DNA from 3 places in the Comamonas fluminis genome. Region 2 is predicted to be linked to each of the others. Evidence: riboswitches for the same ligand, from Rfam matches in the RefSeq annotation. Region 2 holds a riboswitch; each other region holds the start of a gene.
What was found. A riboswitch is a leader RNA that binds a small molecule or an ion and turns the genes downstream of it on or off. The one in region 2 is predicted to bind glycine.

Region 1: another riboswitch for glycine. It lies ahead of JDW18_RS05325 (D-amino acid dehydrogenase); the one in region 2 lies ahead of gcvT (glycine cleavage system aminomethyltransferase GcvT).
Region 3: another riboswitch for glycine. It lies ahead of JDW18_RS14090 (trimeric intracellular cation channel family protein); the one in region 2 lies ahead of gcvT (glycine cleavage system aminomethyltransferase GcvT).

Annotation. Positions count from the first base shown of each region.
Region 1 covers NZ_CP066783.1:1,089,999-1,093,266, forward strand. Annotated here, with positions in the region: gene JDW18_RS05320 (DMT family transporter) at 1-297, shown strand, start outside; gene JDW18_RS05325 (D-amino acid dehydrogenase) at 408-1,676, opposite strand; glycine riboswitch at 1,734-1,849, opposite strand; glycine riboswitch at 1,850-1,946, opposite strand; gene dinB (DNA polymerase IV) at 2,127-3,268, shown strand, end outside.
Region 2 covers NZ_CP066783.1:2,504,287-2,507,554, forward strand. Annotated here, with positions in the region: gene JDW18_RS11820 (MBL fold metallo-hydrolase) at 47-1,114, shown strand; gene JDW18_RS11825 (energy transducer TonB) at 1,129-1,578, shown strand; glycine riboswitch at 1,654-1,766, shown strand; glycine riboswitch at 1,785-1,899, shown strand; gene gcvT (glycine cleavage system aminomethyltransferase GcvT) at 1,962-3,098, shown strand; gene gcvH (glycine cleavage system protein GcvH) at 3,234-3,268, shown strand, end outside.
Region 3 covers NZ_CP066783.1:3,013,607-3,016,874, forward strand. Annotated here, with positions in the region: gene JDW18_RS14085 (LysR family transcriptional regulator) at 1-933, shown strand; glycine riboswitch at 1,110-1,202, shown strand; glycine riboswitch at 1,217-1,337, shown strand; gene JDW18_RS14090 (trimeric intracellular cation channel family protein) at 1,400-2,065, shown strand; gene mnmC1 (FAD-dependent 5-carboxymethylaminomethyl-2-thiouridine(34) oxidoreductase MnmC1) at 2,204-3,268, shown strand, end outside.

The DNA of each region.
Region 1 (3,268 bases), 1.4 Mb from region 2:
CAATCCATTGGCATGGGGGCGTGGATTGCCAGGACGAATGAACAAGGGCTGCGCCCCATCTTCAGAGCCTGGCGCATTTCGCTGGTGGCGGGCAGCATGGGGGCTGCCGCGTCGCTGGCATGGTTCACGGCCTATGCCATGCAGGGCGCGGCGCCGGTGCGCACGCTGGGCATGGTGGAGGTAGTTTTCAGCTACATCGTCTCGCGCCGCGTCTTTAGCGAAAAGCTCTCCTTGCCCGAAAAGCTGGGTATGGCGCTGATGATGGCCGGGCTGGTGCTGATCTGTCTGCAGCTCTGATTTTGAGAGCTGCTTGCGCACAACTTCATTCGTATTCGGTTGGGTTTATCTATGAATGCCAATGAATACATACGCAAACAGCTTCTGAATCAGTAGCGCTCTGACCTGCTTCAGATGGCCGTCGCGGCCAGCGGTGAGAGCCGTGTCTGAGCGCTGGCGCTGCCCAGCGTCTGCATGACGATGCTGCCCACCATGTCCGCGGTGACGGCAGACAAGGTCCAGCCCAGGTGACCGTGGCCGGTGTTGTAGAAGACGCAGGGCTTGCTGCCCCGGCCCACGCGTGGCATCAGGTTGGGCATCATGGGGCGCAGACCGGCCCATGGCACGACGCTGCGGGTATCAATGCCGGGAAAGCATTGCTGCACCCAGTCGATCAGCGGGCGAATGCGGTCCGAGCGAATGTCCCTGTTGTAGCCATTGAACTCTGCCGTGCCCGCCACGCGGAAACGGTCGTCGCCCAGGCGGCTGGTGACCAGCTTGGTTTCATCATCGAGCAGGCTGACGATGGGGGCTGCCGCGCGGCTGGCCGCATCGCGCAGATTGACGGTGATGGAGTAGCCCTTGACCGGGTAGATGTTGACGCTGTCACCCAACTGGCTGGCCAGTGCACGGCTGGCGGTGCCTGCGCAGATGACCATGGCGTCAAAGTCGGTGGTTTCGGTTTCTGCGCCCTGGCGCACGGTCACGCTGGCCCGCTTGCCGTTGCTGTCCACGGCCACGATTTCTTGTTCGTACAGGCATTTCACGCCCATGCGTTCGCAGGCGGCGGCCAGGCCGCTGGTGAACTTGTGAATGTCGCCGGTAGAGTCGCTCTCGGTGAAATATCCGCCGTAGAACTGGCCCGACAGCGTGGGCTCAATCGCATGCATTTCATCGGGTGTGACGGCGCGGCGCTCCAGGCCGCCCTGTGCCAGCAACTGCGAGACTTTACCCGCGTGCTCAAAGCCTGCACGGTCGCGGTAGATGTGCAGGATGCCTTGCTTTTTCAGGTCGAAATCAATGCCTTCACGTTCAGCCCAGGTGAACAGGTGCTCGCGTGCTGCAATGGCCAGGCGTGCGGTTTCGACGGTGTTTTTCTCGTACTGAGGAATGGCCGCCAGAAACTGTGCGAACCACGAAATCTTGTGCCAGCTGGGTTTGGGATTGACCAGCAACGGCGCGTCGCTTTTGAGCATCCATTTCAGCCCCTTGAGGATGGTGGACCAGTGCGTCCAGACCTCGGCGTTTGATGCGGAAAGCTGGCCACCGTTTGCGAACGAAGTCTCCATGGCCGCGTAGCGCTGCTTTTCAAACAGGGTGACGGCAAAACCGCGGCGAGCCAGAGCGTAGGCGGTGGTGACGCCCGTGATGCCACCACCGATGACGGCGATTGTTTTCATGTTTCAGATTCCAGAAGCGTCAGAGGGTGGAAGCCCCTGCGCAACCATTGCACAGCGGGCGCCCCCTCTGTTCTGGACCTGAGAGATTCACGAGCCGCCTGAGGCGAGGATCGCTTGCTCCTTCGGTATGCCCGGCGGACGATGACATCCGGGCATTCTTCAGAGTGTGTGAAACAGTGATGCCGATCCTTTTGCCTGAGAGTTTCCGGGGCGGTTGCTCCTTCGGCGCTGCATACTTTGGCAAGCTGCAGTCTCTCTCGATATCACCGGGCTGAAAGCCTGTAGGCGAATGTAGGAAGAATGCCCGTGGCTGGCTATGCGGGTTTCCTAGACTTACAGATTCGGTTTCTGGCTTGCCAGCCAGCTCTTGCTGGCACAGGCAAAATCGGCAGCGTGAGTGATCTTCCCGTCAGCCCTGAAACCAAGCCCCGGCGCATTGCCCATCTGGATATGGATGCGTTTTATGCCTCGGTGGAACTGCTGCGCTATCCGCAGCTCAAGGGCTTGCCGGTGGTCATTGGCGGTGGGCGGCGCAGCTTTGATGATGAGTTGCTGGCACGCCATGCGGGGCTGCCGCTGTCAGAGATTCCGGTGGCCGATTTCCCGCTGCTGCGCGACTACACAGGGCGCGGTGTGATCACCACGGCCACCTACCCGGCGCGGCAGTTTGGCGTGGGCTCGGCCATGGGGCTGATGAAAGCGGCCAAGCTGTGCCCGCAGGCGATTTTGCTGCCGGTGGACTTTACCCAATACCGGCGTTTTTCACGCGCTTTCAAGGAAATCATTGTCTCCATCGCGCCGCTGATGGAGAGCCGGGGTGTCGATGAGGTCTATATCGACTTTACCGACGTGCCCGGTGGCCAGCGTGAAGGCGGGCGCGTGCTGGCGCGGCTGATTCAGAAGACGATTTTTGAGGCCACAGGGCTGACCTGCTCGGTAGGTGTGGCGCCCAACAAGCTGCTGGCCAAGATGGCCAGCGAGTTCAACAAGCCCAATGGCATCTCCATCGTGCAGCCAGAAGATCTACAAAGCCAGATCTGGCCGCTGGCCTGCCGCAAGGTCAACGGCATTGGGCCCAAGGCCGATGCCAAGCTCAAAAATCTGGGCATTGAAACCATTGGCGATCTGGCGGCGCAAAGCCTGCCGCAGCTGCTGCACTGGTTTGGCAAAAGCTACGGTCACTGGCTGCATGAGTCGGCCTGGGGGCGTGATGAGCGGCCAGTGGTCACAGAGAGCGAACCCGTTTCCATGAGCCGCGAAACCACGTTCGAGCGTGACTTGCACGCCGTGCGTGACAAGGCCGAGCTGGGGGCGATCTTCACCGATCTGTGCGAGCGCGTGGCCGATGATTTGCAGCACAAGGGCTATGTGGGCCGCACGGTGGGCATCAAGCTGCGCTATGACGATTTCAAGATTGCCACGCGTGACCAGACCTTGCAGCTGCCGGTTCAGGATGCGGCGGCAATCCGTCAGGCGGCAGGGCAGTGCCTCAAGCGCGTACCGCTGGGAAAGCGTATCCGTCTGCTGGGCGTCAAGGTCTCGGGCCTGATCCGGGCGGCGGACTGGCAGGCCTCAGCGGATGACCCTGTTGC
Region 2 (3,268 bases):
GTCTCTGGGCCCAAACTGCTCAGCAGACTCCCGTCAAGGCTCCATCTTGTTCAAGAAACCTTTTACAACGCCCATCGCCAGCTACGAGCACTCGCCCCAGTATGTGCAGGGGCGGTTTCGCAATATCCACCCGCGCCCGGCCAATAGCCCGCAGCCTGATGCGAAAACCCTGTGGAACTTTTTCTTCAACAAGCCTGCCGACAGCGACCCCGCCAGCACCTTGCCGGTGCTGGCATTGACCCCAGCCCAGTTGGTTGCCGCGCCAGAGCGCAGTCTCTATCGCATCGGTCATTCCACCTTGCTGATGAAGCTGCGCGGTGGCTGGTGGATTACCGACCCTGTGTTTGCTGAACGGGCGTCGCCACTATCATTTGCCGGCCCCAGGCGCTTTCATGCGCCGCCGATTGCACTGGCTGACTTGCCGCCGCTGCGCGGAGTGCTGCTGTCACACGACCATTACGACCATCTGGACCATGCCGCGATCAAGGCACTTGCTCCCAAGGTGGAAACCTTTCTCTGCCCGCTGGGTGTGGGCGACCGGCTGGTGAGCTGGGGCGTCAAGACCGAAAAAATCATTCAGCATGACTGGTGGCAGGCCAGTGAGGTCGATGGCCTGCGCTTTACCGCCACGCCCGCCCAGCATTTCTCGGGCCGCAGCCTGAGTGACGGAAACCGCACGCTGTGGTCATCCTGGGTGATTGAGGATTTGCAGAGCAGCCAGCCGCTGCGCGTGTTTTTCAGCGGCGATGGTGGTTACTTTGACGGCTTTACAGAAATTGGCCGCCGCTTCGGGCCGTTTGATCTGACGCTGATGGAAACCGGCGCCTACGACGCGCACTGGCCCTATGTCCATATGCATCCGGCCCAGACCATTCAGGCCCACAAGGATCTTGGCGGGCGCTGGCTGCTGCCCATCCATAACGGCACCTTCAACCTGGCCATGCATGCCTGGTGGGACCCGTTTGAGCAAATTGTTGGGTTAGCCAAAGAAAGCAACGTCGCCATCGCGACCCCCATGATGGGCGAGCGGCTGGACCTGCAGACGCCCCACACAGGATCACCCTGGTGGCGCTCCTGCGTCAACCAATCCTTACCAGCAATGCAGCGGGCCTGACCGACAATGAACGCATGAAGACTTTCTGCGCCCCAAGACATCTCAGCCTTGCCACCCTCGCTGCATCGGCCCTGCTACTCAGCGCCTGTACCACCACACCGCCACCGCCCCAAAAGCCCTGGGCCGAATGCACGCCAGCCAGCCAGATCGATAAACCTGCCGTGGTGCGAACCTACCCACATGCCAAGCTCGATCCTCAGTGGTACCCCGAAGGCGCAAAGTTCACGGTGGTCTATCAGTTTGAAGTGACGCCCGAGGGGAAAATGGGCCGCAAGAACTACAAGCCCGCAGATGCCGACCCGCGCATCATCGCCGCCATTGAGCGCTCGTTCACCCGCTGGCGCTTTAAGCCAGCCATCAGCAATGGCCAGCCTGTCACCACCTGTTTTGAACAGCCTTACGAGCTGATTTTTGAAGATCTGAGCCCCAAGCCAGCGCCGCAAGCACCCGAAAAGAGCTCCTGATTTCGCGCTGAAGCACTATCGGAAACCCGAAATCCGGGTCATTTCAGCGTGAGAAACAGAAGCCTCCCGCTAGAATGGCGCCCGTCAGGAGAGAGTGCCCGCAGCTTCAAGCTGTCCGGTGCCGCCGAAGGCGCAGACAGCCCATCAACGCTGTCAAAACGCTCAGGCAAAAGGACTGACAAGCGCTGACAGGATGAAGTCCTGCAGCGTTCCTTGCTGGAGAGAGATGCCGGACATCGTGACGACATCCACCGAAGGAGCAAACTGCCCGACTTCACTGCGGCGGTGAATCTCTCAGGTAAAGCGGACAGCAAGGCAAGCAAGCCACGCATGAATGCCATGCGCGGCCCCCCTATTTGGTATGAATACCGGAGCGCTTGCCTGTGACTGCTGTCGACAACAACTCTGCCCTGCTGACCACCCCGCTGTTTGCCCTGCACCAGAAGCTGGGTGCCCGCATGGTGCCGTTTGCCGGTTACTCCATGCCCGTACAGTACCCGCAAGGGCTGATGGCCGAGCATCTGCACACCCGCAAGGCTGCAGGCCTGTTCGACGTTTCCCACATGGGTCAGCTGCTGCTGCGCGGGCCTGACGCCGCCGCCGCGCTGGAAAGCCTGATGCCCGTCGATGTGATCGATCTGGGTCTGCACAAGCAGCGCTACGGTCTGCTGCTCAATGAAGAAGGCGGCATTCTGGACGATCTGATGTTCGTCAACCGTGGGGAAGACCTGTTTCTCATCGTCAATGGCGCCTGCAAGGCAGCCGATATCGCCCATATTCAAAAGCATATTGGCACGCGCTGCGAAGTGGTTCCCTTGCCTGATCGCGCCCTGCTTGCGCTGCAAGGTCCACAGGCGGCTTCCGTACTCTCGCGCTTGATCTCAGAAGTCACCTCGCTGGTTTTCATGACCGGCAATCACTTCGACTGGCAAGGCCATGCGCTCTACATCACGCGCAGCGGCTATACCGGCGAAGACGGTTTTGAAATCTCTGTGCCCAACGCCGCCGCTCAAGCACTGGCCGAAGCCCTGCTGGCCCAGCCCGAGGTTGCACCCATTGGTCTGGGCGCGCGCAACTCACTGCGTCTGGAAGCCGGTCTTTGCCTGTATGGCAATGACATCGACACCAGCACCACGCCCGTGGAAGCAGGCCTGAACTGGGCCATGCAAAAAGTGCGCCGCACCGGCGGTGCACGCGAAGGCGGCTTTCCCGGCGCCGACAAGGTGCTGGCCCAGTTGCAAAACCCGCAGCAGCTTGCACACAAGCGCGTGGCCCTGATTGCGCAGGAGCGCATTCCCGTGCGCGAACCGGCGGTGCTGCAAAACCAGGACGGCCAGCAGATTGGCCACATCACCAGCGGCCTGCTCAGCCCCTCGCTGAACCAGCCCATTGCGCTGGCCTATGTGCAGCCCGGCTACGCCGCGCTGGACACCCAGATTTTCGCCATCGTGCGCGGCAAGCCTGTGCCCATGAAAGTGGCGGCCACGCCTTTTGTGCCCACCAACTACTACCGCGGCTAAGCCTGCCCCCGTCAATCAGACAGGCCAGTTTGCCCGGCGACTTGTCAAACAGGGGCCAGAACGCCGCTACAGTGCGCACTGGACCTTTCTCAAACAACTCACTGATTCCCCCGAATCCACCATCTGGAGCCCTCCATGAGCATCAAGTTTTCCAAAGAACACGAATGGAT
Region 3 (3,268 bases), 510 kb from region 2:
ATGCGTGATGCACTCGATCTGAATACCGTCCGTGTCTATGTGGCCGTGGTGGATGAGCAGAGCTTTGCGGGTGCATCGCGTCTTTTGGCTATGCCTTCGTCCAATGTCAGCCGCCACGTTGCCGCGCTGGAGCGCAGACTGGGCACACGTCTGCTGGAGCGCAGCACCCGCCACCTGCGCATGACGGAAGCGGGCCGGCTGCTCTACGAACGCGCCAAACCTTTGCTCGACACCTTGCTCGGCACGGAGGAAGAGCTGGGCGCGGTGCAGCGCGAGCTGCGCGGCCCTTTGAAGATGTGCATGCCGGGCGAGGCGCCCAGGCTGCTGGCGCCCATCCTTGCCGAGTTCTGCAGTCTCCACCCCGGGATTGAGCTTGAATGCGACACCCGCATGACCGGTCTGGAAGTGCTGCGAGAAGACGTGGATCTGTCCATCGTCTTCCACCGGGGCCCTCAGGAGGACAGCACTTTCATTACCCGCGAACTGGCCACCCTGCCCAGCATCGTGGTGGCCGTTCCCTCCTTGCTGGCTAAGACTGGTATGCCACGCCATGTGCGCGAGCTGAAATCGCTGCCCTGCATCACCACCCTCAGTGCGCTCAAGGGCCAACCTTGGCAGTTTCAGAACGCTGCGGGCGACATCGTCAAGGTGCCGGTGCGCAGCCGCTACCGCGTCAACAGCGGAGAGCTGGCCGTGGCAGGCGCACGGCAAGGCATAGGCTTTGCGATTGTGGCGGCCAACCCCTGCCAGGAAGACCTTGCTGCGGGCCGATTGCAGGAGGTGCCACTGGACTTGTGCCCCGCCCCCCTGAAATTGCTGGGGGCATATAGCCACCGCCACTCGGTGACTGCGCGTGTGCGGGCACTGCTGGAGTTGATACAGCTGCGGCTGGCGGGATTGGCAAGCTCTCCCGACAAGCAGGCGAAGGCCTGAAAAGAAACCGCCTCCACCGTTGCCACGAAACGAACCAGCCCGACAGCCACACCACATCAACGGTGACCGCTATCAAAACAGATGTTTTCTGCTCCAGCCCTTGGCCAGTTGCATGACTCAGGCCGCTTCAGGCCACGGACTAACCCGAATACCTGTCTGAAACTGGCTAAAATCGCGCTCATCCTGCGGGAGAGCGGAACCCGGCAACGGTTCCCGCCGAAGGCGCAAACTCCCATAATCGCTCAGGCAATAAGTACCGCAGGTGGGCCAGGCAATGGCCCGGATATCGCCAACTGGAGAGCAGTCCGCAATCACAAGTTTGCAGGACTCACCGAAGGGGCAAGCACGCCAGACGCCTTGGCGCACGTGCGCAACTCTCAGGTACAAAGGACAGCGGGAGAGGCAAACCAGACATTCCCGCCGATGTGAGTGGCGGGTCTATTTTCAAAAGCCTCCAAGCGCCGTCATGCTGCCTTCCGTCTCTTTGCTGGATTCGTTCCAGACCTCCAATTTCACCGTCATGCTGGTCATCTATCTGGTGGCCATCACGGCAGAAGCCATGTCTGGCGCGCTGGCGGCTGGCCGTCGCAATATGGACATTTTTGGCGTGGTGGTCATCGCCTTTGTCACCGCCCTGGGCGGCGGCACCATTCGCGACATGGTGCTGGGCCACTACCCGATTGGCTGGACGCAACACCCCGAATATGTGTATCTGGTCATCAGCTTTGGCCTGCTGACCACGGTGATTGCGCGCCATATGGTCAAGCTCAAGCAGGTGTTTTTGCTGCTGGACGCCATGGGCCTGATTGCTTTCTCGCTGATCGGCTGCAACACCGCGCTGGAGCTGGGCTACCCGACCATCGTCGTCATCATGGCGGGCATGATTACCGGCATCAGCGGCGGCATCCTGCGCGATGTGCTGTGCAACCAGGTGCCCGTGGTCTTCCGTCGCGAGCTATATGCCAGCGTCTCGCTCACCGTCTGCCTGATGTTCCTGGGCCTGCGCTATCTGGATGTAAGCTCGAACATCAGCACCGCGATCTGCTTTGCGGGCGGTCTGGCCTTCCGTCTGGCGGCGATTCGCTTTAAATGGCGGCTGCCGGTCTTCTCTTATCAACAACGTTGGGAGTAGACGGCTCCCCCCCTGTGGCGCTGCGCGCCTTCCCCCTGAGGGGGACGGCACCTTCGCCGCGAGCCGGCTCTTGCTCGGTGCCACTGACTTTGGAGTGCGCCAGTTTTTGTGCCACGCCCTCTTTGATGTCGTTTTTTCATGTCTGAAGCTCTTGATCGCCTGCTTGAAGGTATGACCCCGAACGCCCAGCAGTGGCGCGTGCTGGAGACCGACTTTGCTTGCGGCCTGGGCTTTTTGCAGACCTGGGCTGCATGGCAGGCCCGTGCTCAGCGCCCTCGCATGCTGCATTTTGTGGCTTTGCTGGGTCATGCCCCCACTCACGCTGAACTGCAGCAAGCCCTGCCCACCAGTGGCCCACTGCAGCCACTGGGCGAACAATTGGCTGCGCAATGGTGGGGGCTGCTGCCCGGCATTCACCGCCTGTCGTTTGAGCAGGGCCAGGTGCTGCTGACGCTGTATGTGGGTGATACGCAAAACCTGCTGCGCAGGCAGCCACCACTGGCGGCAGATGGCATCCACATGCGCAATGCCGATGACGCCTGCTGGAGCCCCGATGCCCTCAAAAACCTGGCCCGCCACTGCCGCCGGGGCACGCTGCTGACGGCGCCCACGGCAAGCATGGCGCCCGCATTGCGCAAGCTGGGCTTTGAGCTGCAAGGCGATGCAATCCACGCACAACAGCCGCAGGCGCTGCAAGCCCGCTACAACCCCGCCTGGGAGCCGCGCCACCGCGCGGATGGCCTGCCCGCCCCGGTCAATCAGCCCGGCCACTGTCTGGTGCTGGGCGCAGGTCTGGCCGGTGCGGCAGCGGCCGCCAGTCTGGCCCGGCGCGGCTGGCAGGTGACCGTGCTGGACAAGGCGGCCCAGCCCGCAGCCGGTGCGTCCGGCCTGCCTGCGGGTCTGTTTTGCCCCCATGTTTCGCCCGACGACAGTGTTTTATCGCGCCTGTCCAGAAGCGGCGTGCGCACCACGCTACAAACTTTGCAGCACCTCAGCAGCCATGCCAAGCTGCCGACAGCTCAGGACTGGGCGCATATTGGCGTGCTGGAGCATGACCTGAACGAGCCCGCCCATCTGCCCCCGCAATGGCTGGATGTAGGCAATGCAGAGCACAGCATGGGACTGCAATGGAGCAGCCCCGCCAACCCCGAGCATCTGAGCGCCGCCCATCTGCCACCGGATAGCCACGCCATCTGGCACACA